DNA from 2 places in the Devosia sp. 919 genome. Region 1 is predicted to be linked to the other one. Evidence: riboswitches for the same ligand, from Rfam matches in the RefSeq annotation. Region 1 holds a riboswitch; the other holds the start of a gene.
What was found. Region 1 has a riboswitch for FMN ahead of ribD (bifunctional diaminohydroxyphosphoribosylaminopyrimidine deaminase/5-amino-6-(5-phosphoribosylamino)uracil reductase RibD). Riboswitches for the same ligand answer to the same signal wherever they lie in the genome.
Positions count from the first base shown of each region.

Region 2: it holds a riboswitch for FMN, as region 1 does, so the genes downstream of both, HRQ64_RS08010 (DMT family transporter) here and ribD (bifunctional diaminohydroxyphosphoribosylaminopyrimidine deaminase/5-amino-6-(5-phosphoribosylamino)uracil reductase RibD) in region 1, are expected to answer to the same signal.

Region 1 is NZ_JABAOL010000002.1:8,581-24,434, forward strand. Features, by position in the region: gene HRQ64_RS17455 (winged helix-turn-helix domain-containing protein) at 80-2,962, shown strand; gene HRQ64_RS17460 (zinc-dependent alcohol dehydrogenase family protein) at 3,333-4,307, shown strand; gene HRQ64_RS20265 (AraC family transcriptional regulator) at 4,693-5,298, shown strand; gene HRQ64_RS17470 (hypothetical protein) at 5,290-5,505, opposite strand; gene ribH (6,7-dimethyl-8-ribityllumazine synthase) at 5,631-6,062, opposite strand; gene ribB (3,4-dihydroxy-2-butanone-4-phosphate synthase) at 6,067-7,287, opposite strand; gene HRQ64_RS17485 (riboflavin synthase) at 7,263-7,871, opposite strand; gene ribD (bifunctional diaminohydroxyphosphoribosylaminopyrimidine deaminase/5-amino-6-(5-phosphoribosylamino)uracil reductase RibD) at 7,852-8,895, opposite strand; FMN riboswitch at 8,985-9,136, opposite strand; gene HRQ64_RS17495 (PepSY domain-containing protein) at 9,355-9,729, opposite strand; gene HRQ64_RS17500 (DUF2171 domain-containing protein) at 10,201-10,455, opposite strand; gene HRQ64_RS17505 (GNAT family N-acetyltransferase) at 10,631-10,972, opposite strand; gene HRQ64_RS17510 (pirin family protein) at 11,055-11,990, opposite strand; gene HRQ64_RS17515 (sensor histidine kinase) at 12,141-12,854, opposite strand; gene HRQ64_RS17520 (glucose/sorbosone family PQQ-dependent dehydrogenase) at 13,012-14,448, opposite strand; gene HRQ64_RS20270 (AraC family transcriptional regulator) at 14,563-15,027, opposite strand; gene HRQ64_RS20275 (hypothetical protein) at 15,144-15,374, opposite strand; gene HRQ64_RS17530 (hypothetical protein) at 15,486-15,851, opposite strand.
Region 2 is NZ_JABAOL010000001.1:1,661,351-1,677,204, forward strand. Features, by position in the region: gene HRQ64_RS07980 (DUF177 domain-containing protein) at 1-341, shown strand, start outside; gene plsX (phosphate acyltransferase PlsX) at 428-1,498, shown strand; gene HRQ64_RS07990 (beta-ketoacyl-ACP synthase III) at 1,495-2,472, shown strand; gene HRQ64_RS07995 (integration host factor subunit alpha) at 2,695-3,006, shown strand; gene HRQ64_RS08000 (MerR family transcriptional regulator) at 3,032-3,487, shown strand; gene purU (formyltetrahydrofolate deformylase) at 3,489-4,358, opposite strand; gene HRQ64_RS08010 (DMT family transporter) at 4,498-5,412, opposite strand; FMN riboswitch at 5,521-5,661, opposite strand; gene HRQ64_RS08015 (glycosyltransferase) at 5,756-6,067, opposite strand; gene HRQ64_RS08020 (isoprenylcysteine carboxylmethyltransferase family protein) at 6,152-6,802, opposite strand; tRNA gene HRQ64_RS08025 (tRNA-Pro) at 7,661-7,737, shown strand; gene HRQ64_RS08030 (phosphotransferase) at 7,775-8,752, shown strand; gene HRQ64_RS08035 (undecaprenyl-phosphate glucose phosphotransferase) at 8,749-10,272, opposite strand; gene HRQ64_RS08040 (glycosyltransferase family 4 protein) at 10,345-11,442, opposite strand; gene HRQ64_RS08045 (polysaccharide biosynthesis/export family protein) at 11,487-12,038, opposite strand; gene HRQ64_RS08050 (GumC family protein) at 12,191-14,725, shown strand; gene HRQ64_RS08055 (polysaccharide deacetylase family protein) at 14,734-15,768, shown strand; gene HRQ64_RS08060 (DUF2842 domain-containing protein) at 15,765-15,854, opposite strand, start outside.

The sequences.
Region 1 (15,854 bases):
CTGAAGCAGGGCCGGGCGGCGCATGTCCCCGGCTGATCGCGCTTCATCAGAGGGAGGGTGCTGATAGGAGTGTTGTCGCGTGCTGCCGCAGGTAGTCGACGAAATCGTTGAATTTGGCCCGTTCCGCCTGCATGTGTCAGGGCGTTTGCTGCAGTCGAACGGGGCTAGCATCCCGATCGGGAGTCGCGCGCTTGACCTGCTCATTGCACTGGTTGAACACGCAGGAGAGGTGCTATCCCAGCGAGAATTGATTGCGCGTGCCTGGTCGGGGCTGGTGGTCGACGAGGCTAATGTGCGGGTCAACATCGCAAGCCTGCGCAAGAGCTTGGGCGACGGCAAAAACGGTGCCCGCTACATCGTGAACATCCCGGGTCGGGGGTATAGCTTTGTTGCGCCCGTTACCCGAGCGCAGCTCGAGTCCTCATCCCTCGAAAGCGCCGAAACATGGACGCTCGATCAGGGATCACGCAGGCAGCCCTCAGTGTCCGTCGGTGAACGCTCGTTGCCCCGGGCTCTTAGTCGGCTGATTGGGCGCGATTCCTCGGTTACCACAATCGTCGAGTTACTCACCAAGCATCGCTTCGTGAGCATCATCGGTCCGGGTGGAATGGGCAAGACAGCTGTCGCCATCTCTGTCGCCCACGCATTGCTCGATGTCTTTGAGGGCGGGGTATATTATGTTGACCTGTCCTCCGTGCACGACGCCTCTCTCGTGCCGAGTGCGATCGCTTCCGCCCTTGGCCTGAAGGTGCAGGCGAACGATCCCAAGGCGGGCATCCTGGCGTTTCTCGCGCCCAGAAGATCATTACTTGTGCTAGACAATTGCGAGCACCTCATTGACCAGACGGCCGCGCTCTCCGAGTGGCTTTATCGGTCCACGTCTCAAACCCATCTCCTCGCGACCAGTCGGGAGTTGCTGCGTGCAGAGGGGGAGCACGTCCACATCCTTCCACCCTTGGATGTTCCGCCGATTGGTTGGGGCACTACGGCAGCGGATTGGATCGCCTTCCCCGCAGTGCAGCTTTTCATGGATCGAGCGGCAGCAAGCGGGTCGCACGAGGCAGTTACCGACGAGGTTGCCCTGCTTGCCGCTGACATCTGCCGGAACATGGATGGCATCCCCCTTGCAATCGAACTGGCTGCCGGACGGGTACCCTTCCATGGCGTGCGTGGAACAGCCGAACTGATCGAGAGCCGATTTAATCTTCTGTGGCCCGGCCGCCGCAGCGCGCCTCCCCGGCACCAGACGCTCCATGCGATGCTGGATTGGAGCTACACCCTCTTGTCCCAGGCGGAACGCCGCGTATTGTACCGGTTGTCGGTGTTCGCAGGCCCCTTTCAACTGGCTGCGGCGCAAGCGATCGCGGCAGACGCTGGTCTGGATGATGCGGAGGCGACAAGCGCAATCGCCAGTCTCATCGACAAGTCATTGCTGTCGCCCTCGACCATCAACGGTGCGAGCTATCTCCGGCTACTGGACACGACCCGCACGTATGCGTCGCAAAAACTGGCGCAATCGGGTGAAATCCACTGCGTCTGCGGCAAGCTGGCGGGGTATCTGGTTAAACAACTGAGGCGATGTGAGGATAACCGTGAGGGGCGTCCCGATCCCGCTTCGGTTCAGGTGGGCGACATACGCACCGCGCTTGCCTGGGCCTTCTCCAAGACAGGTGAAGGCGAGTTGGGCGTTCGTTTGGCAGCGCTCGCAGCACCGCATTTATTGGATTTGTCCCTGCTCGACGAGTGCCATCGATGGTGTCAGGCCGCACTGCACAAAGTGGGTCCTCATGAGGGCTCCAAGACACACCTTATATTGGAAGCATCGCTGGCGATGTCAGCGCTGTTCACCCGCGTCGACCGCAGTGACCTGCATGAGACGATCGAACGTGGGCTCAGTCTTGCTCGAAAGCTGAAGGATCATAAACGAGAACTCGAGTTGCACGCGGCGCAGCATATCGTCATGACTCATCTGGGCCGCTACGGTGAGGCTGTCGAGGTGGGCTCCCGCAGCCTCGAGTTGGCACACCAGGCGGGGTATGCCACGGGCATCGTCATGTCTGAGTGGATGCTGGGATGTGCGTATCACTTTGCTGGCGACCATGCGAGCGCCATACGCCACACAGAGGAAGGCTTCAAGCAAGCCGAAAGGCTAGGCACCACCAAAGTCGATGTGCTTGGTTTTGCACATCGGACGCGTGCCCTCAACGTCCTTGCGCGGGCACTTTGGTTGAGCGGCGCTCCGGACCGTGCAGCCCAAGTGGCACGCCAGGCAGTCGCGGAAGCGGAGCTAGACGAGCAACCCATGAGCATGCTCGTTGCCTTGACGTATGCCACGACGGTTTTCCTGTGGAGGGGGGATATTGAGCAAGCCGAGGCGCTAGTGGACCGTCTCATTCAGCACGGCATTCGTTACTCGTACGGTACAAATGCGGCCTTCGGCCTCGCGCTTTCGGGAGAAGTTGCTTTGCTCCGAGGAGAATTCCGGTCGGCGGCAAGCAAGCTTCGCGAGGCTCTAGACACCTTGAAGGTGGAGAGACGGCAAAATCTCGCGACGATGTTGAGCAGATCGCTTTGCGAGGCGCTGCTTGCATGCGGTGATATCCCAGAGGCCCAACTGATTATAGACGCTGCAATGGAACGTGCTGTGGCGCTACATGAGTCTTTCGAGATGCCCGAGCTGCTGCGTACGCGTGCCAAGATCGAGCTTGCTGCCGGACGGCTGGATCCACGCGCGGCTGAGGCGATGTTGCGGCGTTCGATTGAACTAGCATATGAACAAGGAGCCCTCAGCCTGGTGTTGCGCTCCACCATGGCTTTGGGGAGCCTGCGTGCAACCGAGGGGCGCACCCACGAAGCCCACGCAATGTTGGCTGAGGTTTATAGCGGGTTTAGCGAGGGCTACGATACGCACGATCTCAGAACCGCCCGACACCTGATCAAGACTTGGCGCCCAGCGACTTAGTGACGAAGTTCGGCGTTTCCTCTTGGGGGGATCCGGGGCAGGAGTATCAAGCAACCAGTGATTATGGCGCCAAGCCAGAGCGGCCGGAAGCGCTCCGGAACACACTGCACTCGCATGTGGAGCCGATCTAGCGAAAAGCCGGACTGCTGCTTAAGAATGAGCCGCTCTAGTCGAACACGTCGGGTGCGAATTCCGATTCCATGGCATTAAGGTCATGAGCTTCGCTCATCTACGGCTACTTCCAGCAAATGGGAGTTGGTCGCAAGAATTCTCTGCATGCAGCAGCTTCAGCACCGCAGTGCGTCCTGTCCTCGGCTAGACCGTGCCTCCGACGGCTTGAACTGAGCGCGGAAAAGGAGACAGCACTACGATGAAAGCGATGGTCCTTAAATCATTTGGCGGGCCAGACTCGTTCGAGTTGCGCCACTTACCCAAACCGGTGCCGCTTGCTGGGCAGGTTCTGGTTCGAGTCCATGCCACCTCCATCAACCCGTTGGATTATCAGGTTCGCCGCGGAGACTATCGCGACTTGGTGCAACTGCCGACCATAACCGGCCACGACGTATCGGGCGTTATCGAAGAAATCGGTCCGGGCGTGGCCGCCTTCTCTGCTGGAGATGAGGTCTGGTACACCCCCGCCATATTTGGTGGGCCGGGAAGCTACGCCGAGTATCACGTTGCCGACGCCGGCATCGTTGGCAAGAAGCCTGCCTCGCTGAGCCATCTAGAGGCGGCAAGCTTGACCTTGGTTGGCGGCACGGCGTGGGAAGCGCTGTTCGTACGTGCAGCCCTCAGGGTGGGGGAAACCGTTCTTGTGCATGGTGGCGCAGGGGGCGTCGGCCATGTGGCGATCCAGTTGGCAAAGGCGATGGGAGCAAGGGTATTGACGACTGTGCGGCAGGAAAACGCTGAATTCGCGCGTAGCCTTGGGGCCGATATGATCATCGACTACGAGCAGGAGAGTTACGTCGACACTATCATGCGGGAAACGGGTGGCCGCGGAGTCGATGTCGTGTTCGACACCATCGGCGGCAACACGTTGTCGCGCAGCCCTGACACGCTCGCGCAACTCGGCCGCGTCGTCACGATCGTGGACATTGCCCAGCCGCAAAACCTCGTTCAGGCCTGGGGCAAGAACGCGAGTTATCACTTCGTATTCACCAGACAAAACCGCGGCAAGCTTGATGAGCTGAGTGCATTGATCGAGCGCGGTCAATTGCGGCCCCATATCGGCGCGGTCTATGCGCTTGCTGATATTCCGCTGGCGCATGACCGTCTCGAGACGCCACACAACGGAATTCGAGGCAAAATCGCAATTGAGGTCAACGGCGAACTCACTTGGTGAGGAGCATATGTTGTGATCTCAGCCGTTGGCACAGATCGTTGCAGCAGAGGTCAACCGCGCTGAACGCTTTCAATAAACATTCAGCGCAGGGTAGACCGGTCCTGCGTCTGCAGGACCGGGAAAATGATTGTACCGCTGGTAGACATCGTGGGCGTCAAGCCGATGAACCTATGGTCACGTATTCTGCTGATTCATAGTTCTGAGGGCAAAGGAGCGGCTACGTGCTGCAGCTTCGAGTCATATTCTGATTTGAAGCGGTGTAGTCGGCATATGGTCCTTAGCCGGTTTACATCCTTTTTCAGCCCTTTATTTAACATCGGCGTGGAGTCACCCGATCATCCTCCTGCGTGGATCGCAATCCCAACGATCCCAATTGGAGAACAACATGATCAAGTTGCAAGATGCTGCAGAACTCATCCGCTCAGTCAGGCCACCCCTTGTGCCGGCAAGGGGCGGCCTTGCCCCATGGGCTGAACGGCGCTGCCTGGAGTTGTTGCGTGCACGAATTTCGGAAGACATCAGCCTTGATGAGTTGGCCGCAGAGGTGAGACTTTCCCGCTTTCATTTCGCACGCATGTTCAAGCAAAGCGTCGGTGTGCCGCCACGCGTGTACTTGACGATTATGAGGATGGAGAAGGCTTGTGAGCTGCTCGAGACGACGGATGAGCCCATCACAGAGATCGCCTTTGAGGTCGGGTATTCGTCGAACCAGGTATTCGCCCGGGTATTCCAGAAACATCGCCACATGAGCCCGTCAGAATATCGTCGTGCCGTCCGTGATCCGCTTGCGCAACTGCCCGTGCCTGATAGCTCCAGCGTAACGGTGAATGTGATCAACGCACCTCTTGGCACGACAGCAACCGCGCACCATCGTTGCAGACCCGGCGGAGGGGTGGTCATCGATGTGATGCTCGCTGGGGTCGATGACGGGGTTGTCGGCCTGATCAATGGCAAGAGGCAGATCAACATGGCCGTCACTGACCTACACTAGCCAAGCTTTGGCCCGTTGCCCGCAAGTCTCGTAAACGACGTAGAACTCGTCGCCGAATACGGAAAGATTTGCGAAGAGCTGTTTGGTGACTATATCGGTATCGCGGCCGACGTCGGCGCCGATGTCCTTCAAGCCTGCTTGAATGACTAATATTGCGCCGCCTGTTCCGCTTACCGAAGCATCCACCACAATGTCAATACTGCTCATCTGACACTCGCAGCAGCCCAACGCTTGAGTGCACCGGACCGCAATCCAATCACCTTTCCTCATCGCTGAACGCAGCGGGGGCAGCCCCCGTGGATGCGGGGCTGCCCACCTGCCAGGACGAGCCCTTATCGGGGCACAGCGCCGAGCGTTTGCAAGGCTTCAACGCAGGCGGCAGCCGCTTCCCTCCCCTTGTTGTGCTCGTCGGCGCGGCTCCGCACGATCGCCTGCTCATCGGTGTAGGTGGTCAATATCCCGAAAGTGATGGGCTTTCCCGTTTCGAGGCCCGCTTGCATCAGACCGTGAGCAACCGCTTCGCTGATATATTCGAAGTGGGCCGTATCTCCCTTGATAACGCAACCCAAACAGATCACGCCATCATAGCCGGTCTGAGCAAGCCGTTTGGCTATCAGCGGGATCTCGAAAGCACCGGGAGCCGAGTAGATATTCTCCGGGTTGACCGAAATCCCGTTCGCGCTCAGATAGGCCAGCGCCCCATCCCGCAGGCCTTCTGTGACCTCGGGGTTGAACTGGCTGACAACCAGGGCGAGGCGGGGCATTGCATCAGACATTTTGCTTCTCTTGTTCGGGATCAGTGAAGATGTGGCCCAGCTTTTCCCGTTTGGTGGCGAGATAGCGCCAGTTGTACGGATTGGCTGGTATTTCGAGCGGCATCCGCTGTGCGACCTCGATGCCGACCTTTTCTAGCGACAGCACCTTGTCCGGGTTGTTCGACAACAGGCGCAAGCGGTTGACACCGAGCGTGCGCAGGATGTGGCCGGCAACTGCGTATGTGCGAGCGTCTGCCGGGAGACCCAATGCCGTGTTGGCATCAACTGTGTCCTGGCCCTGGTCCTGAAGGGCATAAGCTCGGATCTTGTTCGCCAGACCGATGCCGCGACCTTCCTGCCCCCTCAGATATATCAAGGCCCCTCCGTCCCCGGTGGCGATCTGGCGCAATGCTTCTCGTAACTGCGGTCCACAATCGCATCGGAGTGACCCCAAGGCGTCGCCGGTGAGACATTCGGAGTGCACGCGCACCAGCGGAGTACCTGACAGTGGATTTCTGATCAGGGCCAGATGCTCGGTCCCATCAGCGCGGCTACGGAATGCCCGAACTTCCAGAGGGATTGGCGAGTGCTCGGTTGGCAGTTCAGACCGGGCAACTTCGTCGACCAATGTCTCACGGGCGAGGCGATGGGCGACAAGGTCCCGAATAGTGAGGATCTGCAAGCCGTGTTCCTGGGCAAAGATATCCAGATCGACCCGCCGGGCCATCTCCCCATCGTCGCGCATGATCTCGCAGATGACACCGGCCGGCCGCAGCCCTGCCAGCCGCATCAGGTCCACGGCGCCTTCGGTGTGGCCATTGCGGGACAGCACACCACCCTCGGCCGCCCGTAGTGGAAAAACGTGACCCGGCGAGGCGATGTCGGTCTTTGTAGCCTTTGGGTCGGCGGCGACCCGGATGGTCTGTGCTCGGTCATACGCTGAGATCCCGGTGGTGATCCCTTCGCGGGCCTCGATCGAGACGGTAAAGGCGGTCGAGCGCCGAGCCTCATTATGGGCGACCATGGGTGCCAGACCCAGCTGATCTACCTGTTCCCCGTCGAGCGCCAAGCATATCAGGCCACGCCCGTACCGGGCCATGAAGTTGATCGCCTCAGGAGTTACAAACTCGGCGGCAGCCACCAGATCGCCTTCATTCTCTCGATCCTCATCATCGACGAGGATCACCATGCCGCCGTTGCGCAATTCAGTCAGAGCTCGAGATATGGCAGACATAGGCGCTCCACATATTTGGCCATAATGTCGACCTCGACATTGAGGTCGTCGCCAATGGCGAGGGCGTGCAGATTGGTGTGGTTCCAGGTATGCGGGATGATGGTCACCATCACCGCGAGCCCCGCTTCGCGCGGCTCGACCCCATTGATCGTCAAGCTGATGCCGTTGAGGGTGATCGAACCTTTTTCCACGCAGTAGCGTGCCAGAGCTTCCGGAAGCAGGAACACATGCCGCCAAGCGCCATCGGTCTCTTGCCGTTCCGCCAACCGAGCGAGCCCATCAACATGCCCCTGCACCATGTGTCCGGAAAGCCGGGTGTTAAGGGTTACCGCCCGCTCCAGGTTGGCCTGATCGCCAACGGCTAAGCGACCAAGATTGGTCCGCGCCAGGCTTTCAGGGCTGACAAAAAACCGGGCCCAGCCGGTATCATCGAACTGGGTGACGGTTAAGCAGACCCCATCAACGGCTACACTTTCGCCGAGGGAAAGGTCTGTGATGCCGCTTTGTAGTTCGAGTTCAAGCGAACCGCCGCTGGTTGAGGCCCGCGTCACGCGCCCCATGCGTTCAATTATGCCCGAGAACATCGATTTCCTTTCGGTGTAGGTGAAACTGGGTGGCCGCGTTGCGGCGAATGGTGACCCTGTCAGTGCCGTCCGAATTTGCTGACTGCTCGATCAGCACGTGTTCGTCCCACTGGCCGGACGAGAGCAGGTGTTCGGTTAAGGTCGGCCCGGCTTCCACCAGCACTTCCATGCCCCCTGCCGAGGCGATCTTTTCCAACGCTTCGTGCACCCGATCAGCCCGGTAGACGGCCAAACCACGCTGCTCGACGGAATCCTGGTAGCCGGCAGAAACCCGCTGGCGACGATCAAGGACCACCAGCATACGGTGCTTGTTCGGATGGTCCGGGACCAGCCGCACGGTGAACAGCGGTGCGTCAGCCAGGATAGTGCCTGAGCCGGTAAGGATCGCGTCCGCCCTACGGCGCAGACGATGTGCCAGTTCAAGCGATGCCGGACTGGTGAAGGTCTTCTGGCCGTCAGGCGGAACCATACTGCCGCAAGACGACACGGCCTGTTTGATGGTGACGAAAGTAAGCCCAGTCAGACTCCTCTTCGCGAATGGCTCAAGGAGGCGTTCGGCACTGGCGAGCAGGAACTCTGCTCCGGGTAGCTTTAAGTCCGCCAAATAGTGCACCGAGCACCCGGCCGCACGCAGCCGCTCTGCTCCGCGACCCGCCACATCCGGATTGGGATCGCGGCAGGCTATCCATATCTGTTGGGCGTTGGTGGCCAGGATTGCATCAACGCAGGGTGGTGTACGTCCATGATGGTTGCACGGCTCGAGCGTCACGACGATCGTGCTGATGCTATCGGCTTTGCCGCGGGCGCGGGCGCTCGCGATGGCCTCGATTTCTGCGTGTGGCATTCCGGCCCGACGATGGGCCCCCACGGCCAATTCCTGCCCCGCCCTATCCAGCAGAACGCAGCCTACCGGAGGATTTGGAGCCGTTGCCCCCTCATGGGCTCGCGCCGCGTCCAGAGCGTGCGAAAAGGCCCGAAGAACGTGCTCAGGCCGAATATGTGGGATGGTTGTAGTTTGGTACATTCCCTTCTCCTCGTCAATTTCGAGGAGTTTCAGGGCAAATGACGACGCAACGCGCGAAATCCGGTTATCGGAAAGCGCGCGTGCACATCATTGGTTCTCTTCCATCCGGACTATACCGTCGGCCCCGGAATTGCACCGGATCTGCTGTCCCCATCCCCAAGAGGATAGGCGCTCGCGGGCTGATGTGCCGAAAGACACAATTACCGCCGGTGGGGAATTTCACCCCGCCCTGAGAACTCAATTAGTTGAATAAAGGCACACAGGCGTGGGTATCAAGTGGGCACAGAGGCGTAACCACCCACGCTGCCTTGCGGTAACGGCACAGTACCTGGCTGGCGAGTTGCTTGCGAGCGCGGGTACTAGTCATGCTGGTGCCTTCGGCTTGCGGCAAAATTGCTCCCGCCTGTGTGCTCCAAGCGCAAGGACCGTCTCGCAGCAGCGAGGCAGTCCTGTACGGCTTCAGTCGTCCTTGTCTTCGACCAAGGACTCCGGCGCCAGGTTGGTCAAGCGCCTCGGACTAGCGCTGGGCACGACGCCCACGTTGAGTTCAGTGCTGACTTGAGGCGCAATCTCGAGCGGGCGCAGCGTATCCTCGTCCACCAGCAGCAATCGGTGAGCGCCGTCTGCATCCCTGACACTGACGCTGAGCACGCCGTCACCCCATAGCTCAACTGCCGTAGCGTTGATCCCACGGGCGGACAGGTTAGCGATCATCGCTGCGGCCGAACGACCATTGATCTCGTCATTATCGGTCGACAGGCTTTGTGCGGCGAGGGCCGCAGGAGACACCAGCAGCAAAGCGGCAGCAGCGGTGGCCCTGATAATGGAAAACATCGAGAATTCCTTTCGTGTTGTTCGCACTTACCTAGGGAGGCTCAGGCCGAGGAATAAGCTGCGTTTAAGGGATTGATCGTCTCTCCCCGCAGACAATAAGGACTTGCCGGGAAGTGGGCCTGGCGGTCGCGCTGTTGAGCGAGACGGACCTGCTGACTACTTCAGTCTCTTCCAGGACGTGGGGCTCTAAGTGCGCGGTGCCTCGTGCCTTGGCAGCAAGGCCACGCCCATACTGGCGTTCGCGCGTAGCCTGTCGCAGATGGCGCCCAACACAGGCTCGCGACAAGGAAAGCGTCAGGGACTTGTGGAAGATTGCACCTGTTGCCCCGGCCACTCTGAGATAGTGGCAGAACACTTGAAAGGACGACCAGGCAGAACCTTGGCCGTCCATTCAGTCCCGGAACATGGACGCCAAGCAGGTGCTTGGCGCGCGTCTTACGCGTGAACAGGGCGCAGCACGTCGTCACAGCGTCAGTCAGCCAAGGTGCCATCTTCTTGTTCATCGAACAGCATGACATTGGCCCCGGTTGCGGTCAGTCGAACGACGTCGCCCTCTATATGGGCAACCAATCCTCCCGGGATGTAGAGGCTTGGGACGGCGTTATTGTCGACTACAACAGACTCCAGCTTGATTCTGGAGCCCGCAACGTCCGCAACCAGGCCCACCTTGACGCCGTCTGCGCCGACAACAGTCATTCCCTTGGCAATTGTTGAAAGGTCGCTCATTTCATCTCCTTTAGAATCTTACATGTTTCGGCTGACTTGCCGATCTCTAGGGGTCTACACAGTGGCTGCGGACAAGGCTCCGGGCTTCCGGAGCGGCCAACTGGGGCACGCGCAAGGCGCGTGTGACGACGAATGGTGGCCGCAGCTAGGTTCGACAATCCTGTGCCTGGAGTGCCTATGAACGCATCAGGATGTCCTGCCATTCCGGATGACGATTGATCTGCGCCTTGGCAAAGGGACAAAGTGGGATAATGGAAAACCCCTCGCGCCGAGCGTCCTCAACCGCTTGCTGCACCATACTCACTCCAATTCGGCGGCCTCTCAACTCATCGGGGACGAAGGTGTGATTGATGATGATCAATCTCTCCCCGGCGTGCCTATAGGTCATTTCGGCCTCGAAGCCGTCGACAGCCACGCTGTAGCGACCTTTGGATCCTTCGTCCTCGCGCACTACGTTCCCACCAGGGACAAGCGGCATATCCTGGGTCCGATCGGTTCGGCGCTCGTCGTCACTCATTGCAAAGTCTCCGTTTTTCTGGCTGGAAATGTTCGGTGTCTTGGCACTGCCCAGACCCGCCACTGCGGTGGGTTGCTGATTGCTACTCCGGCAATGGAATGTGCTCGTCGCGGTCGTTGATCGGCAGGTCGAACCGCCCTTCGCCCCACTTCTGCGCTCGCCAGTCCGCCTTGGCGGCTTCGATGCGTTCCTGGGACGAGGCGACAAAGTTCCACCAAATATAGCGGGGACCAGGTAGGGTGGCGCCGCCCAGGATCATCAGGCGAGCACCAGTTTCGCCGGCAGCGACGGTGATCCGGTCGCCCGGTCGGAAAACCATCATCTGGGACGCTTGAAACTCTTGACCGGCGATCGAGATCGAGCCCTGGACGATATAAATTCCGCGATCTTCATGCTCGTCGGGCATCGGCATCCGGCTTCCCGGCTCAAGGAGCACATCGGCATAAAAGGTCTCCGAGAGCATTTTGGCCGGCGCTAGCTCGCCATACGCACGACCAAGGATCAGCCGGACCGAGACACCGCTGTCCTCGATGTGGGGAAGCGCCTCCTTGCCGTGGTGCTCGAATGTGGGTGCCATTTCTTCATAACGGTCAGGCAGGGCGAGCCAGGTTTGTATCCCAAAGAGGCTGTTTGGCCCGCTCCGTGCTGCCGCACTGGTTCGCTCCGAGTGGGAAACCCCACGTCCGGCAACCATCCAGTTCAACTCACCAGGATGAATTATCTGGTCGGCGCCCGTGCTATCGCGGTGATGAAAATCGCCGCGATACAGGTAAGTGACGGTGCCGAGGCCCACATGCGGGTGCGGGCGAACATCGATGCCCTGACCCGTAAGCAATTCGGCCGGTCCTGCTTGGTCAAAAAAGATGAATGGACCAACCATCTGCCGCTTGGGCGCTGGCAAGGCACGTCGCACCTCAAAACCTCCGATGTCGCGGGAGCGCGGGATGATAAGGGTTTCGATTGCGTCGACAGAGACCCGATCGGGGCAGCCCGGTTCGAGTGCTGGGTTCCAGCTCATATTAGTAATACTCTCCTTCGAGCCTGTCACAGGCGAGGTGATATGGGGGGATTCCTATTGCGCAGTCGTGGGCGTCACTAGACCTGCGATCGGTTCAGCTGTGTCGCGAAAATCGGCACGTGCCATCGCGGACACTGTCCGGGCTTGGACCTATTCTCCGGTAACGAAATCCGACGCACCTGGCCGCAGCGCCTCCTCTCCAAGGAGCGGCAGATCAAGCCGTAGTTGCACCCGGGTTCCAACCTCTAACTCGTGCTGCTCGAGACTTGCCGGAAGGTTTGCCGCGATGGACTGGATGAGTTGCCTCCCCGTTCCGGCGCCTGACGCCACCGGACTGTTGCCAAAGCCGAACCCGTCATCTTCGACGCTCACCAAGAGTGACGCAGGATGCTCGAGTGTGACGCTTATTCTGACATCGCCAACTGCATCAGGGGGGTAAGCGTACTTCAGTGAATTGCACACCAGCTCGCTGATAATCATGGCGAGCTGGATGACTTGAACCTTGGGCAAAGCAATCGCCACACAAGATAATCGTACAGCGTCCCGTGAAGATGGCTCCGTCCAAGCATCACGAAGCGCCTCGACCAGCCTTTCCAGAAACTCGTCTAGCATAAGGCTTTCATTCGACCCGCTATGCGCAAGGAGCCGATGCAGCGTCCCGACGGCAGTCAAGCGCTGATATGCATCGACAAGCGCGGCTCGGGCCAACTCGTCGCTCACCGAGCGAACTTGCCTCTGGAGCGTCGCCACCAAAAGCTGCAGCGAATTGGCAATTCGGTGGTTGGCGTCGGCGTAGCTTAGAACCAATTGAGCGAACACGGCTTCCGCCCCATCGTGTAGTCGCGCTTGTTCGTAACTTGTCATTTGGGTTTCCCGGAAAAAGGCCTCACGGGCCTCAGAAAGCCGCCGGCGGCTCCGCGGTCCTCATCTTCTCGACCGCGGAGTTGTAGGGGTGGCCTCAATCAGCCCGGCGCAAGGGAGGCAGCCGTCCCAAGCCGTTTGTCCGGCGGTGTCCGGACTCTCACTTGGCCGTATAAACCAAGATCGCTCCGGGATTTTCAGGTGTCTCGGACACCCCTCCCTGAGGATCCACAACACCGCCGCTCAAGTCGGTGGCGAGATAGATCGTGCCGCCGTCATCGGAGATCTCGAGATCCCGCAAACGGTTTGCACCCAGATAGTAGCGCGTGAACCCGTCCTCCTCGGCGGCTGGGTTGATGCTGTAGATGGAGCCGTGCTTCAGCGTTGTGCTCATCAACCGCCCGCTGAGCTCCGGCACTCTATCCTGCTCATAGAGGGTGATGGAGGACGGCCCAACACTTGGGCGGCAAAGATAAGCAAAGTCCTCGCATCCCGGCAGCGGCTCGCTCACGGTGAACATCGTGGCGATGGGCATCACGTAGTTTTCTGGCGCCTGCCACTCGGATTCCGCCTGCTGCGGCACAACGTCAGGCGCTCCCTGTGAGGGGCCGATCGGATCAAGGCCGCCGCAGGGCTCAGATGCTTGTCCCCATTGGGCATAAAGGTAGAAGTTGTCATCCTGCTGCCCAGCGATGTGGGGCCAGCCATAGTTGCCGCCCGCCTTGATGATGTTGATCTCATCGTCCGAATCCGGACCGTGCTCGTTGGCGTAGAGCGTCCCATCTGCTGCAAAAGAGAGACCCTGCGGATTGCGGTGGCCGTAGCTGTACACATGGCTGCGCACATCATCGATCTCAGGGTTATCCTCCGGAATGCTGCCGTCGAGATTCATGCGGAGCACCTTGCCCTGATAGGCGTAGTGATCTTCCGCCGCGAGCTGGGCTGCTGTGGGCAGGGTCTGGGACTCGATAGGCCGGCACCAATTGATCAGCTGATTGTGGCCCTGATCGCCGACCGTCAGATAGATCATTCCATCAGGACCGACCTGCATCCGCCCTGAGTTGTGGTCGTTGCTGGACGGAATTCCGGTCAAGATGTCCGTTGGGTTGGAAAGCGTGCCGGTTGTCGCGTCGTAATCGAAACGGACCACCTTGTTGAACAGCCGATGAAACGGAGCTTTCTCGTCCAACTGCGTCGGGTCGGTGCGTTCAGCATCCTGGTAGGTGTGGTACACAAATACCTGGTCGGTCCCGTTGCCGAACTCGGGGTGGAATGCAAACCCCATCACTCCGGTCTGGCCCTGGATAACCTCAGCCACCTCGAACACTTCGGGCACGTTGAACGCGTAGGCTGTTTTGGTCGTGCCGTCCTCCAAGTTAATCCGGGTGATCTTCCCGGCTGTCCGTTCGGTCACCCAAAGCCAGCCGTCTGCCCCGAGCCTTATTTCGAAGGGGTTGCCCAAGCCCTCGGCAAGCACCGCCTTGGCAAAGGGGAACTCGGCGACCGTGACATCCTCGGGGGATTGCTGTGCGGCAGCAGGCCCAAGTGCCACGACCGCCAAAGCAGTCGAAAGATAGAGCGATTTCCAGAGTTTCATTTGAATGCCTTCTTGAGGGGACGAAGTTAATTGTCGCCACATAAAGCTATCGGCTGCCGGAGCCGGAAGCGTCGCTGCCCTTGCCGCAAACGCGCCAATCTTGCGGCTCCAGTGTCAGGAAAATTCCATCGAGCGAACTGGATCGCGAACCGCTCGGCGGTAGTCGGTCGGGCTCATGTGGCGATGCTTGACGAACACTCGATCAAGTACCTGGTTGGACGAGTACCCAACCTCCAGCGCGATCTCGGTGACCGGAAGGTCCGTCATCTCGAGGAGTTCGCAAGCCCTCTCCATCCTCAGTCGCGTTAGGTAGACCCGTGGCGGAACACCCAGGCTCTGCTTGAACATGCGGGCGAAATGAAACGATGAGAGCCGGACCTCGGCTGCGAGTTCGTCGAGGCTGATGTCTTCCGAGAGCCGTGCCCGCACCAGCTCCAGCGAACGTCGTTGCGCCCATGGAGTGAGGCCACCCCTTATGGGCGCGAACGGTTCCCCGCCTAACCGGTAAAGCTGCGCCAGGATCTCGCAGCCCGCGGCTTGCGCCAGCAAACGCGACGGCGCGCCCTCTTCATCACACAACGCCCAAAGTTGCTGGAGCGCTGATCGGATGTCGGCGACTCGAACGATCCGTGGTGGAGATCTAGATTTTCGAAGGAGAACTGGCCGTGGGCTGCTTCCTCGAGCACCCCCTGCCATCACGTTATGGGAAACGACAAGCTACGGAGGCGATGGCTGGTCTCGACTATGACCTTATTGGCAAAGTTTGGCGCAGCGAGGAAGAAACTACCCTTTACGCTTGTCACATCGAAAGCTCCGCCGCCAAGGTCGCCGCTAACTCGATTCCCGCCGGTCAGGTCCTGATAAAGGACGAGATCCGGCACGGCGGTGTCAGACATATCTCCCGGCGGCTGAGCAGCTTCAAGCATACTGAGGAGTCCGCCTGCGCCTCGCCCCCCTCGGCCAACTTTGGAGAAGTTCTCAAGGAGGGTGCGCGGCGGGGCTGCCCGGCTTGTGCGAGCCAAGCAGCCTGTGCAAATTCACTCATCGTCGCTTTCAATCAGCGACTGAGGCGTGCCGTGCGTGAGCCGCTGCGGCCGCGGAATGGGTGGGACGCCCGCATTGAGCTCGGTTCCGACCACCTGCGTTTCCGTGAGAGGACGCAGACTATCCTCGTCTACCAGCAGCAAGCTGTGACCGCTTGTATTCCTAACCTCAACGCGTAGTACCCCGTCCCCCCACTGCTCCACTGCCGTCGCCTTGATACCGCGCGCGGATAGGGTGGCGATGATCGACGCGACAGGGCGACCATTGATCTCATTGTCATCTGCCAGGCTCTGTGCCGACAGTGCAGGAGAAGTGAGCAGCAAAGCCAGAGCAGTGCTGGCGGTTATCTTGAGCGACATCGA
Region 2 (15,854 bases), on a different contig from region 1:
CCGCGCGCATCGTGCAGCCATCCGTCGTGACCTTTGAGCCCGTGACCCAGGAGATCGACGAGCCGGTGGACCGCGTCTTCCTGCCTGAGCCCGATCAGGCCCACAAGGCCACGCCCGGCTCGGAACTGTTCATCGACCTCGAGGATGATGATTTTCCCGATCACATCGACGGGCCCGAGGTTGACCTCAGCGCCTTGCTGATCGAGACCCTGGCCTTGGCCATCGACCCCTATCCGCGCTTGCCCGGCGAAAGCCTCGACGCCTTGGGTATTGTGGCGCCCCCCGAAGATCAGGGGCCGTTCGCGAGCCTGCGCCAGCTCAAGACTGGCGACGATAAATAAGAACTTGCCCTCTTGGCCGGGCTTGCGCCGACCCCATGGTGGGGTATGGTGCCGCCGAGCCTTCCGGGGACCAACCATAGGCCGAAATGACTGACACGATAACCATCTCAGTGGACGCAATGGGTGGCGACAACGCCCCCCGAGCCGTGATCCACGGTGCGCTTTTGGCCTGGCGCGAGCACCCCGATAGCCGCTTCATTTTCCATGGCCGCCAGGAACAGATCAGCCCCTTGCTCGATGAGTTCTCGGAGCTCAAGCCGGTCAGCACCGTCAATCACTGCGAAGCGGTGATCGCCATGGATGAAAAGCCGAGCCAGGCCCTGCGCAAGGGCAAGGGCACGTCGTCCATGTGGATGGCTATCCAGGCGGTCAAGGATGGCCAGGCCGATGTGGCAATCTCGGGCGGCAACACCGGCGCCCTGATGGCCATGGCAACTTTTTGCCTCCGGCCCATGGAAGGCATTGCCCGTCCCGGCATTGCGGCGATCTGGCCAACGCTGCGCACCGACATCATCGTGCTCGATATGGGCGCCACCATTGGCGCCGATGCGCGCCAACTGGTGGATTACGCCATTCTGGGCTCGGCGCTCGCTCGGGCGCTATTCAACCATGAATCCCCCACCATCGGGCTGCTCAATGTGGGCACCGAGGAAGTGAAGGGCCTCGATTCCATCAAGGAGGCCGGCCGCATCCTCGCCGATGCCAGCGGCGCCGGTTTCACCTATCACGGCTTTGTCGAAGGCGATGACATCGGTAAGGGCACGGTTGATGTGGTCGTCACTGAAGGCTTTGTTGGCAATATCGCCCTCAAAACCGCCGAAGGCACCGCCCGCCAGGTTGGCAAATACCTCTCCAACGCCCTCAAGGCCAATCTGATGAGCCGAATCGGCGCGCTCTTTGCCATGTCGGCCCTCAAGCAGCTACGCCATAGGATGGATCCTCGCACCGTCAATGGCGGCGTGTTCCTGGGCCTCAATGGCGTTGTCATCAAGTCCCATGGCGGCACCGATGAAATCGGCTACAAGAGTGCCCTGGGCCTTGCCTATGAAATGGGGCGTAACCGCCTGATCGATAAGATCGGCGACAGCATGAAGCGTTTCCCCGTCAGTGCCGTTGCCGAAACTCCACCTCCACCATCCGAGGCGAACCCGGCGTGACCAAGACTCGTTCTATTATTCGCGGCGTGGGCGCCTATCTGCCCGAAAAAATCCTGACCAATGCCGAACTGGCCAAGATGGTGGATACCTCCGACGAGTGGATCCAGCAGCGGGTCGGCATCAAGGAGCGCCACATCGCCGCCGAAGGTCAGTTCACCTCTGATCTGGCCGTTGCTGCCGCCCAGCAGGCGCTCGATGCCGCCGGCATGACGCCCCACGACATCGACCTCATCATCGTCGCGACCACCACGCCCGATTACACCTTTCCGGCCGCGGCGACCTTGGTGCAGATGAAGCTGGGCATGCATCATGGCATGGCCTTTGACCTGCAGGCGGTATGCTCGGGCTTTGTGTATGCGGTCGCCACTGCCGACAGCTACCTGCAGAACGGCCTTGCCAGCCGCGCCCTCGTGATTGGTGCCGAAACCTTTTCGCGCCTGCTGGACTGGAGCGATCGCGGCACCTGCGTCCTGTTCGGCGACGGCGCCGGTGCGGTGATCATGGAGCGGGTGGAAATCGCTGATGGCGCGCCCGATCGCGGCGTTCTTGCCTCCGCCCTGCGCTCCGATGGCCACCATTGGGACAAGCTCTATGTGGATGGCGGCCCGTCCTCCACCAAGGGCGTCGGCCATGTGCGCATGCAGGGGCCCGAAGTGTTCCGCCATGCCGTCGGCAAGATCGCCGATGTGGTCTACGACACGCTCGACAAGGCCGGCTACACCGTGGACGACCTCGACTGGTTCGTGCCCCACCAGGCCAACCGCCGCATCATCGATGGGGCAGGGGCCAAGCTCGGCTTGCCCCCCGAAAAGGTGGTGATCACCGTCGATCGCCACGCGAACACATCGGCCGCCTCAGTTCCCCTCGCGCTCAGCGTTGCGGTGGCCGATGGCCGCATCAAAGAGGGTGACCTGGTGATGCTCGAAGCCATGGGCGGCGGCTTCACCTGGGGTGCTTCGCTTATTCGCTGGTAAGCCTTTTTGGCTGCATTGACCTGAGGTGTTTCAAGGCGTTAGTGTTAACGGCGGGCCGGAGGAGCCCGGTGCGGCAATCGCTGGAAGCATGTGAACTGAGCGGGTGGCAACACTGTTCTGTGGCCGCTGCCCGGGCGAAACGCGCTGGGTGCTGCCGCCACAAGCAGGCAAGCAATCGGCCTGTTTGCATGGGCCGGCCCTGACGTCCAAACGGGGGTGCGAATGACTCAGAAGACAGTAACGCGGGCTGACCTGGCGGAGGCCGTTTATGGCTCGGTAGGTCTGTCCCGAACCGAATCGGCGGAATTGGTCGAGCGCGTGCTCGATCTGATCTCGGAGGCGCTGATTTCGGGCTCCAATGTGAAGCTCTCCTCGTTTGGCTCCTTCCAGGTACGCTCCAAGAACGAGCGGATCGGGCGCAATCCCAAGACTGGTGAGGAAGTGCCGATCCTGCCGCGGCAGGTTCTTGTGTTCAAACCCAGCAACGTATTGAAATCCAAGATCAACAAATCTATGGTCACCGCGGAAAAGTAAGGCGTTTTTTGCCAAGGGGTGTGTGTTGGACAAGTCTCCCGACGCCTTCCGGACCATTTCCGAGGCTGCTGAAGAACTCGACCTGCCCCAGCACGTGCTGCGGTTCTGGGAGACGCGCTTCTCCACGATCAAGCCTCTCAAACGCGGTGGTGGGCGCCGCTATTATCGGCCCGAAGACGTGCTGCTGCTGCGCGGCATCCGTCATCTGCTCTATGATCAGGGCTTTACCATCAAGGGCGTCCAGCGCATTCTCAAGGATCAGGGTAGTCGCTATGTCATCGCTGTGGGCGAGGGCAAGCCGGTGGAAGACATCTTGCCCATGATCGAAATGGCCGAAGAAGCCGGCGACGAAGCCGAGATCGAAGAAGCGGTAATGACCGCCAGCCCCGCACTGGATAAGGAGGCGCGCAACAAGCTCTCCGACGTGCTGCGCGAACTCCTGGAATGCAAGCGCCTGCTCGAGCGGGCGCGCGAAACCTGATCTAGCCGAACACCACCGTCTTGTGCCCGTTCAGCATCACCCGATTTTCGAGGTGCAGCTTGACGGCCCGCGCCAGCACCCGGCTCTCGATATCGCGGCCAGCCGCCAGCATATCCTCAGGGCTCATCGAATGGGTGACCCGGGCGGTTTCCTGCTCGATGATCGGGCCCTCATCGAGGTCCGGCGTCACGTAATGTGCCGTTGCCCCGATCAGCTTGACCCCGCGCTCATGGGCCTGGTGATAGGGTTTCGCTCCCTTGAAGCTGGGCAGGAACGAGTGGTGGATATTGATGATCTTGCCAAAGAGCCGCGTCGAGAGCGTATCGGACAGTACCTGCATATAGCGCGCCAGCACCACCAGATCAGCGCCGCTTTCCTGCACCAACGCCAGCACCTTGGCTTCCTGCTCGGCCTTGTTGCTCGTATTCACCGGCCACAGATGAAACGGAATGCCTTCGTTATCGGCGATCCGCTGCGCCTCAGGGTGGTTGGACACGATAGCTACCACCTCGGCATCGAGCCACCCAACGCGGATCTGGTAGAGCAGGTGCAGGAGGGCATGGTCGAACTTCGAGACCATGATCACGATCTTGGGCCGGCGCGACAGCGGCACCAGCGTGGTCTTCATCCCGAACCGCTCAATCGGGGCGCGCAGCGCCCGCTCCAGCGCATCGCGATCGACGCCCTCGGGCGCAGCAAAGGCCAGCCGCATAAAGAAGGTGCCGGTCTGCCGGTCCCAGAACTGGTTGCTTTCGGCGATATTGGCACCCAGCGCCGCCAATTCGGTGGTCACCGCGGCGACAATGCCCGGCTTGTCCACGCAGCTTAGCGTCAGCACATATCCAGCTTGTTGCTCGCTTGTCGGCGCCATTGATTCCCTCCGGCTTGGTCTTGGGCTGGCGAGGAGATAGCGCCCCCCGGCACGATCGACAACGCTTTCCCGGCGGAATGCTCAATCATTCCGAATCAATCGCCCGCCGGGAGAGGCCGGGGCGCCGTAGCGCCCCGGCTCAGCGTGACGCCGGAACGCTGCGCCCGCTATCCTGCCGCATGATGAACAGCGATGCCCCTACGATCAACAGCGCGCCGGGCCAGAACCAGAGATCTGGCGCCTGGGACAGGATGAGCCAGCTCGCCAGCACATTGAGCGGCAGCTTGAGATCATCAAAGGGTTGCAGATAGGTCGCGTCTGCCACCGCATAGGCCTTGGCCAGCAGATACTGTGCCGCCGCCGACAGGAACCCGATCAGCACCATCAGCCACAGCACTTCGCCGCCCGGAATGGCCAACCCGGTCGGGATCAGGAACAGCGCATTGGCGGGTGTCATCAGCAGCATCAGGTAAAGCGTGATCGATTCGGGCGTTTCGAACCGAGTAAGATATTTGGTCAGCAGCGACGATCCCGCCCACAGCGCCGCCGCGAGGATCGGCAACAGCGCCGCCCAGGTGAACACTGAGCTCCAGGGTTGCAGGATAATCATCGCGCCGGCAAACCCGGTCACCGTGGCCAGGATTCTCGGCAACCGCACCTGCTCGCCCAGGAACAACCAGGCCCCCAGGATAATGAAGAACGGCGAGGTCATCACCAGCGCGATCACCTGCCAAAGCGGCACGCCCAAGGCAAAGGCAAAGCCAAAGGCCTGCGCGCCGGCGGCCGACAGCACGATGCGCACGAGATGCACCACGGGATGACGCGTCTTTAGGGCCTTGAGGCCCATGTTCCACACCAATGGGATGCAGAGCAGCGCCGCAATTAGATACTGCCAGAACACGGCAGAGGTGGAGGGAAAGCCCAACTGATAAGTGGCAATGGGCGTGGCGACATTGACGCCGGCATAGGCAATCCCGGCGCCCAGCATCAGCATGGCGCCCTGGATGGAAGGTGAAATCTGCCGACGGGGGGAGGCGGAGGCAATCTGGCTCAACGAGTTATCCTTTCGCGTAAGACCCAGCTACCTCAGGGTTTACGGGAAGGAATGGCGCTCAACCCCCGCAGCGGCACAACCGCAACGAAGCTCGAGCTCCAAAGCCAGACCCGTTCTCTCTCATCCGGACTATGACCGTCGGCTCCGGAATCACACCGGATCTGCTGACCCCGACCTGCGCCGGGCGCTCGCGGGCTTGGGTTTCCCCTTACCGCCGGTGGGGAATTACACCCCGCCCTGAGAACGAATGCAGGAAACATCTCCTGCAGCGCCAAACATAGGGCAGGGGGGCAGGCCAGACAAGACGGGGACACCGGTGTAACCGATAGGGCTCGCATGCGTCCTAAGGCGCTCCGAACTCGGGGCGAACTTGGTTGTCATCTTCCAGCATGAAGAAGTAGTCGGCGTGAAATGCGTTCTCCAGGCTAAAGCAGTCGTCAAGATTTTGGACGCCGAATTTCTGCGGCTGGTTGTGAACATAGCGAACGCGCGGATCCCCGAGCTCCTCGAGCACACTACGCGCGCTGCCATCTGGGCAATCATCGCGCACCTCGCAGATCCATTCGCCATGGCTTTGCGCCCGTAGGCACTGAATGGCTCGTTGGAGCGGTTCCGAGCCACGGTAGGTCGGGGTCCTGACAAGCACCAAAGGCATACGACCCTTCGCCCTGACGGCTGTAACTGTTGTCCAATGTTCAGCTACTAGGCCAAATCGGCGTTGTGTTCGCTGCGCCTCAAATCAGAATACACCAGGCACCAGCCGATAAGGCACGGCAGCAGTGAAATCACGATAGCTTGCATCGCGCGCTAAGACTCTTTCCTCCGCCAAGATGCGCCCGATCTGAAAAGCAAATGCTGCAGAATAAACCGCCAAGTTGAAGACGCTCGGGTAGGAGAGGAGGAATCCAATCTGGGTCAAGATGTAGCCGGCGTACATGGGGTGGCGAACCAGCCGATAGGGACCTTTTTTCTTCACCCCCCGGTTCGCTGCCACGGCTCCGAAGCTCCGTCGCAACGTTAATTTGGCAGCGATCTGGACAGACATTCCAACCAACATCAGCGCTGCGCAAAGAGCCTGCGGAGCAAGCCCTTCATTTCCAGAGGGCTGTACCAGGAGCGGCGTTGCAGTGCCCAAAAAAGCGAGCAGCCAATCCCCAGGTAGCATCGAAACTTCGGTAGTGAAGCGCCTGAAAAGCACAAAAAAGAGAACTGCGCCTTCCGAAACAAGAGCGATAAGCGTGATGATGCTTCCGGTTGTCAACCACGATTGACCGAGCTTCCATGCGAAGAAGCTGAAAATTACACTCAGCACGACGCGCTCTAGGGCGTCCAAAAAAACTTGAACATTATTGCGGAGCGGCTGTGATGAATGCATCTTATCTCGCAGCATGTCGGGTGTACGAGCTAACAATTATCTCGTAAACGAACCCCATATCGAACTGGAATTTTGTCGAACACTTATAAAACGTACTTAACAACGGGTTTAAAGGAGCAATTCTACGTACACAGAACTTGCCTGGTAGGTGTTTGATCTGTCCCTGCCAATCCTGGGCAGTTCATCGCGCCCCAGCCTCTCCCTCCTTTGGGGTTTCGGTTAGGGTCGTTCTATTTCGATTAGCCAGATCGCCTTTTGCTTTAGCTATGGCAGGCAGGGGATGGCCTGCTGGTTTTGGTGGCAATAAGCTCAACGAGCCGATGCGGCTCTAGCGTGCCCTCTAAGAAGCTCTGATCAAGCGTAGCCTCGAACATTGCGACAAACTACTCTTTGTCCTCAGTACCTCCGGACGTCCGGGCAGGAGCCAATCAATGTGGCGCATCCTCCAACCAATCCGCTGCTCTTGTTTGGCGCTCAGTTCCATCTCCCCTCTCCCATTAGCTTTGGACCGGAGGGGTGGGAGGGGGCATCCAGTGGGTGGGGTCTCGACGGCCTTTCTCAAACTAGCAATTCCAACATCCTCCGCCCCAAACGGTCCAGACGCATCGCTGCAGGTCTGGTCAGCCGCGAAGCCGCTAGACGGCGGTAGAACCCCAAGAATACGGTCCCATCCTTCGGCGCGTCATCTATCGTATTCTACTGTGCCATCTGCCTTGCTCCACCGCCGTGAACGAAAAGCGCAACCTCTGTGACGCTTTGGTGGGGCTTTCTCCCACTAACAGCGTTTTTCGACGTCGAATTTTCGGTTTGTTCCTTTGTTCCCGAATTTCGGGGTTGCCTGAAAACCCTAGCTTCTCTATGTGTCCCAGCAGTCGGGGCGTAGCGCAGCCTGGTAGCGCATTTGTCTGGGGGACAAAGGGTCGTCGGTTCAAATCCGGCCGCTCCGACCATTTTCAATTCACGCTTCAAGAAGCGGGCACACCCGCCATGCCGTTGCATCAGCGCGATCTCGAATCCGTGCGAACGCTCTGGCCGCAGCTCGGCACGGCCACCCTCACCCTCATCAATCATTCCGAAAACCACACTTTTCGCGCCGATCTGCCCGGTGGCGAGCGGTTTTGCCTGCGCGTTCATCGCCCGGCCTATCAAAGCCCGGTGACCATCGAGAGTGAACTGACCTGGCTCGCCGCCCTCGAGCGCGACACCGATCTGCCGCTGCCCCAACCCGTGCCGGGCGCCAATGAGCGCCTCTTGCAGACCGTCACCACGGCGGCGGGAGAATCGCGCAATGCCGTGCTGTTCCGCTTCATTGCCGGCACCGAGCCAGCCATCGACGCCGAGCTGACGCCGCTGTTCGCTACTCTCGGCGATTATGCCGCCCGCCTCCATGCCCATGCGCTGGCCTGGCCGCGCCCCGCCGGCTTTGTCCGCCAGGCATGGAACGCCGCCACCATTCTTGATCCCGATGGCCTCTGGGGCGATTGGCGCGTAGCCCCAGGCGTAGACGGCGCCATCCGCCCGCTGCTCGACCGACTCGATACCGAACTGCGCGCCCGCCTTGCGGCTTATGGCACATCGAGCGAACGCTACGGCCTCATCCATGCCGATATGCGGCTGGGCAATCTCTTGGTGGATGGCGACACCGTCAGCCTCATCGATTTCGATGACTGCGGCCTTTGCTGGTTCACTTATGATTTCGCTGCGGCGATCTCGTTTCACGAAACCCATGCTTCGGTGCCCGACCTGCGCCAGGCCTGGCTCGCCGCCTACACAGCGAAACGCTCACTCACCCCGGCCGATATTGCCTCGATCGATTCCATGGTCATGCTGCGCCGCATGGCGTTGTTGACCTTTATCGGCTCCCATATCGAAACCGAGCTCGCCCAAACCCATTTGCCCGGCTTTGCCCAAGGCACCGCCGAGCTCGCCGAGCGCTATCTCGGCGGCGCGATCTGGCCGGGCTAGTAGGCGTTCTCGTTCTTGGACACCAGCGAGACCGGCGTCAGCAGCACGATGTAAAGATCGAGCAGGATCGACCAGTGCTCGATATAATAAAGGTCATGGTTCACGCGCTGCATGATCTTGTCGATCGTGTCGGTTTCCCCACGCCAGCCATTCACCTGCGCCCAGCCGGTCATCCCGGGCTTGACCCGATGCCGCGCGAAATAGCCTTCCACCGCCTCGTAATAAAGCTGGTTTTCCGCCTTGGCCTGCAGCGCATGGGGGCGGGGGCCGACAATGGAAAGCTCCCCGCGCAGCACATTGAACAGCTGCGGCAACTCGTCGATCGAGGTGCGGCGGATGAATTTCCCCACCTTGGTCACCCGCGGATCATCCTTGGTCACGAGCTTGCTCGCGCTCTGGTCGATCATGTCGGTACGCATGGAGCGGAATTTGAAGATGCGGATCAGCTCGTTGTTGAAGCCATGCCGCTTCTGGATAAAGAACACCGGCCCCGGGCTTTCGAGCTTGATGGCGATTGCCGTGGCGATCATCACCGGCGACAGGAGGATCAGCGCCACCAGCGCGACGAGCTTGTCGAACAGCCACTTGAAGATGAGGTTCCAGTCCGAAATCGGCCGGTCGGCCATGTCGAACACCGGCACATCCCCGACATAGGAATAAGCCTTGTTGGTGAATTTGAGCTTGCTCATATGCGCCGATAGCCGGATATCCACCGGCAGCACCCAAAGCTGGGTGAGCATTTCGAGCACGCGCTTTTCGGCCGATAGCGGCAGCGACACGATCACGAGATCCACCGGCGTGCGCCGCGCAAACTCGAGGAGGTCGGCCACCTTGCCCAGCTTGGGGCACCCATCCACCGTGTCGGGCGAGCGATCATCCACCCGGTCATCGAACAGGCCCAGAAGCTTGATGTCGTTGTTGGCACTGGCGCGAATCTGGCGGATCAGCACTTCGGCGTCGGCGCCACCGCCCACAATCGCGGTGCGGCGCTTGAGCCGGCCCCGCTCGGTCCAATAGCCAACCACCCCGCGCAGGCTGAGCCGATAAGCGATCAGCGTTGCCGCGCCCGCTCCATACCAGCCGATCAGCCAGACGCGGGAAAACATGTCCCCGGCCTTGAAAAAGAACATGCCCACGGTGAGCGCCACCATCACCAGCGTCCAGCCCACAAGGACGCGGCTGATCTGGTTGAAGATGGTGCGATAGGCGGCAATGCGGTGGGTGCGCGCCGCGTTGAACAGCACATTGGCCAACAGGCAAGCGCCAATGATCACCGGTACGTAAAAGCCGGGTTCATCGAGCTGCACATAGAAATGATAAATGCCGTAGCCCAGCGTGGCCAAAAGCAGCGCTTCGATGATCTGCGCGACGCCAACGATCACGGGACCCGAGATCACCCCTTCCACCGGCTGGGCGATGATGGCTTCAGCCTGGGGCGAAAGCGCGCGTGGGCCAGGTGTTTCTCCCAAGGCCTTATTGACGTGTTCAACCACGGCCTGTTGGGGATCGACACGAAACATGGCGCAGCAACTACTCCCTGGGAAGGGAGCAGTGTGGGTCAAAAGGAATGAAAACTCAGTGAAATTATGACGCTAAGGCTTATCTAACAGGCCGCGGTAAAGGGCTTCGATCTGCCCGCTCATCTGCTCGAGCGAGAAGTTCTGGCGGACAAAATCGAGCCGCGTTGCCATCTCTGCTTGCGCTTGTTCACGATGATCCAGCGCCTGCTGCATTGCTGCCCGCAAGGCCAGCGGATCGTTGGGTGCGACGAGACTTCCGGCCGTCGGCCCGAAGATTTCGGGAATGCCCCCGACGCGGGTGGCGATCACGGGCAGCTGCCCCGCCGCCGCTTCCAGCACCACATAGGGCAGTGATTCCGCCAGCGACGGCACCACCGCGCACCAGCCCTGAGGAAAAACCTGGCGCGCCGGCATTGCGCCGGGCAGCACGACGCGATCGCTCAGTCCCAATTGCCCGATCCGCTCGATCAGCGCCTGCCGGTCGCCACCATCCCCCGCCATCACCAGCCTTGCCGGCGATCCATCGGGGCGGCGCACATCCACCAGCGCTTCCACCAGCACAAAGATGCCCTTGAGCTGACGCAGCTCGCCCACGAACACGAAGTCCGCCGCATCGGGCGCCGGGGGCAGGGGCACGAACTCTTCGCGCGTCAGCCCATTATAAATCACCACGGTCGGGCAACTCGGCTCGGCGATCAGGGCGGCATAGGTAGCCCTGGCATAGGCGCTCTCAAAAATGATGGCGCCGGTTTGCCTGAGCAGCGCCCGCTCCAGCAGGTGGAACACCTGTCCTGATCGGCTGGACGAGGAAAAATGCAGCACTCCGCCATGGGGCGTATAAACCGCCGCGGCCCTTGCCCCGGCAAGCCGTGCCAACCGCGCATAAAAGCCACCCTTGGCCCCATGCCCGTGCAGCACATCGATATCGAGCTTGCCCGCCAGCCGGCGCACTGCCAGCGGCGTGGCGAGGTCGCCCGCGCCCAACACGCGCGGCATGGCGAAGCGGTGAATGCCAAGGCTTGCATGAGGGAGGAGGGCGGTCAGCCTGGTTTCGGTCTGCGCGTCATTGGCGAGGCTGTCGACCACCAGCCCGACCTCATGCCCCATTTCAGCAAGGGCCCGCGTCAGGTCGGCGACGTGCCGAAACAGCCCGCCCACTGGGGCGCGCATCACTTGCAGGATCCGCAGCTTGCCTGTTTGGCGCCCCGCCACCCCTAGAACCAGCGCTCCAGCACAACAATCGTGTCGCCGGGGTAAATTGGGAAGTCGAGGTCGACCGTGCCCTTGGCCATCTGGTCGCCCTGGCGGCGATACACCACCGCCTTGTTGCGATCCGCCGTGTCGCTGAACCCGCCCGCCGTGCTGATCGCGGCCCGAACGGTCATGCCATGCACATAGGGAAACTGGCCGGAATTGCCGATCTCGCCCTGGATAAAGAACGGCCGGTATTCCGCCACTTCCACTGCCACGTCGGGGTTGCGCATATAGCCATTGGCCAGCGCCCCGGCCAGTCGCCGGCTTGCGGTCTGGGTGGTTTGCCCGCGCACCTGCACCGGACCCACCAGCGGAAACGCCACCGAGCCGCTGTCATCGACGCGGTAGGTGTCGGTCAGCTGTTCGTCGCCATAAACTGTCACGCGCAAAGTATCGCCGGTGTCGAGCTGATAGGGCCCCTTGGTCTCGACCAGATAGGTTGCGTCGCGTGTGGTTGCACAGGCTGCAAGAGGCATCACCAGGGCAATGGAAAGTATTGGAAGCCAGCGCATGCAAATCTCGGCATTTGAGTTGCGCTACTTTTGTCCTGCCATGGTTAAGATTTTGCTTAGTTCGTCGCTTGCCGGTCGCGCTTTGCGAGCAGCTTAACGGATTGCTTACCACGCCGGCGCAATAACAAGGCAGAACTTGGGCGAGGTAGGCGATGTCTTATGAGGCGCAAACCGTGCAGGACGCACGGATCGATATGGCTGCGCTGAGCGGGGCAGTCCTGCGGCGGCTGCCGCGCATCATCCTCGTCACCCTGGTGCTGCTCGCCGCAACCTTTGCCATCCTGATGTTCATGCCGCGCCTTTACGAGTCGACGGCCGGGATCCTGGTTGAGCCGCGCAGCAATATCTATACCCGCTCGGCCAACGAGCAGGCTCCTTCGGTGACCGGCGCGGAAGCCGGGGTCGTATCCAGCCAGATCGAACTGATCAAATCGCGCGACACCCTGTTGCGCGTGATCGACCAGATCGGTCTGCGCTCGGTTGCCGAATTCAATGGGGGCAGTGCCGGCTTTTCCCCGCTCGCCATGCTGACCCAGATGCTGGGCCGCCCCAGCGCCCCCAACAACATCGATGAAACCGTCCTGGCCAATATCTATGATCGGCTGACCGTGATCCAGGAGCGCGACTCGCGCATCATTTCGGTGATCTTCCGCTCGACCGATCCGCAGCGGGCCGCCGATATCGCCAATGCCATTGCCGCGGCCCATGTGGCGCGCCGCGCCGAGCTGTCTCTTTCCGACACCGCCGAGGCATCGGGCTGGCTCGATGCCGAGATCCAGAAACTGCGCAGCCGCGTCACCGAAGCCGAGGCCGCCGTCGCCAATTTCAAAGTCGACAACGACCTCTTTGTTGGCAACAACAATACCAGTCTCGTCGACCAGCAGCTTTCCACCATTGCGACCCAGATCAACGCCGCCCAGGAGCGCAAGAACGCCGCCCTGTCGCGCGCTGCCCTGATTCGCGGCCTCTTGGAGCGCGGCCAGCCCATCGACGGCGTCGCCGATGTGCGCGACTCCGCCGTGATCCAGCAGCTCAGCCAGGAAAAGGCGCGCCTCCAGGGCGAGCGGGCCCAGCTTTCGGCGACCCTGCTCGGCAACCATCCCAATATCCGCGCCGCCGACGCCCAGATCAACGAGCTCAACAACCAGATCGCCATTGAGGGTCGCCGCGTCGCCGAAGCGCTCGAAGCGGAAGCCCAGATCGAAGCTGATGTGGAAGCGTCGCTCCGTGGTGATCTCACCACCGCCAAGACCTCGGCCTCCACCGCGACCCAGGACACCGTCACCCTCGACAGCCTCCAGCGCGAAGCCGCGGCCCAGCGCAATCTGCTCGAAGGCTACCTGCAGCGCTACAGCGAAGCCGCGTCGCGCACTGATACCAACTCGACTCTCCCCGATGTGCGGGTGGTGACCATGGCCGCTCCCGCCGTCACCCCTTCTTCGCCACGCACCCAGTTCACCTTGATCCTGGTGGGGTTGGCTTCCCTGCTGCTCCAGCTGGGCCTCGTCATCTTCAACGAGCTGATCTCGGGCCGCGCCATCGCCCCCGCGCGCACCCTCGTCGTGCAGCGCAACCAGGATGAGCTCGACGCGGTCCCCTTCCAGGAAGCCGAGCTCGAGCCCGACCAGCGCTGGGAAGAACCCGAGCCCGCCACCGCCGAACTGGGCCCCGAAGCCGCGCACCTGATCGACGCCGACGAGCCCCTGCACCGCTATTCCGAGCCCGTCTTTGCCGACGAGCCCGAACACGTCACGCTCGCTGACGAGGCCGAGGACAATGAGGATGAGGACGCCGAGGACGAGGATGAGCCCGTCATGATCGAGGTTCCCGTGGTCGCCCAGGCCGAGCCCCTCGTGCCCGTCGTGGTGGTTCCCGTCCTCGCTGCGCCGCCGCCAGCCGACGAAGCCGAGCCCGAGCCTGTTGCGAGCGACGAAGATGAGGCGGACGTTCCCGCCCCCGAGCAGGTTTCCGCCGAAGACGGTCATGCCCGCCTGCGCCGCGCCCTGCTTGATGTCGCGCCCGATCTCGTGGTCGAGGACGAGCCCGAACAGCAAACCATTCCCGACGCCTTGGCCCACGCCTATGCCGCATCCCATCTGGACACGCCGCGCCTCCACTACCGCGATGAAAAACTGCCCGACACCGTGGCCTTCAGCGACCTGGCTGCCGATCTCGCGCTTGGCCGCACCCGCCTCGTGATCTTGGCCGGTCTCGCCGGTCATGACGAAAGCGCCGCCATGGCCGAGGAACTGGTGGGCGACGCCCTTGCTAGGGGTCTCAGCGTCGCTTTGGTTGATGCGGGCAGCGCCCGCCTCACCGAGGAGCCCGGCCTGTCCGATCTGACCAATGAAGCGGCAAGCTTTGGCGAGGTCGTGCACAAATCGGCCGACAACAGCTTTGCCGAAGTGCCATGGGGCCAGTCCCCGATGCTCGATCGCCGCTCCACCAGGCCCGTGACCCTGGTTGAAGCTTTGGGCGACATCTATGAGGTCGTGGTGCTGCTGACCGGCCCCGCCGGACCCAATTCCACTCTGCCCATGTTCGAGGCGCTCGATGGCCGGGTTATCCTCGTCACCGCCTCCATCGACAATGTCGACCAGATCGAGCAAACCCGCGAACAGATGCTGGAGGCCGGTTTCGGGCTGGTGGAAGTCGCGTCATTCCCCGAAGAACGTGTCGCGGCCTGAACCGCGCCATGTCGCTCAAATACACCGCCATCCGGGCCATGTTCGAGGCCTTGTGGCTGTCCCGGCTACCGGGCCTTGTGCGTACGCTGTCGAACGCGCGGGGCGTGATCTTCACGCTCCACCGCGTCCTGCCCGAAACCCCACCCGATTTCTCGCCCAACGCGATCCTCCAGATCGAGCCCGCCTTCCTCGACTACGTGATCGAGCGGCTGCGCGACCTCGGGGTCGACATTGTCTCCCTCGATGAGGCCATCGCGCGCCTGGCCGCCCCTGCCAAGACCCGCCCCTTTGCCGTTCTCACCTTTGACGACGCCTACAAGGACAATCTCCACCACGCGCTGCCCATCCTCGAGCGCCACGCGGCTCCTTTTACCCTTTATGTACCCACCGCCCTGGTCGATGGCACTGGCGATGTCTGGTGGCAGGCCATCGAGGACATCATCGCCGCCAATAACCGCATCGCCATCGCTGACGAGCCCGCCCCGCGCGACACCCTGACAACAGCCGAGAAACAAGCCGCCTACGATGCCCTCTACTGGCGTATGCGCCAGATGCCCGAGCCCGACCGCGTCGCGCTGCTCCATCGTTTCGCCGCCGACCACGGCTTTGATCTGGCCGCTCATTGCCGCGCGCTGATCATGGATTGGGCCGAGCTCACGACGATTGCGGCCGACCCGCTTTGCACCATCGGCGCCCACACTGTGCACCATTATGAGCTCGCCAAACTCCCGCCCGAAGACGCCAGCCAGGAAATGGCGCGCTCGGCCGACATCCTTGCCGCACGCCTCGGCACCCGTCCAATCCATCTGTCCTATCCCATCGGGGGCCCGGCCTCGGCTGGGGAGCGCGAATTCGCCGCCGCCCGCGATCTCGGCTTTGCTTCGGGCGTCACCACCCGGCCGGGCGGGCTTTACCCGCACCACGCCGAGACGCTCCACGCGCTCCCACGCGTGTCGCTCAATGGCCTCTTCCAAAACCGTCGCTATGTGGATGTGTTTGCCACCGGGGCGCTCTTCACCTGGCTGGGCAAGATCGGCGCTTAAGCGCTGTCGGGCTTGGCCATCCAGCGGACGATCGCCATGGCCGGCAAGCACCAGCCCATGCCCACCACCAGAAAATAAACGATCAA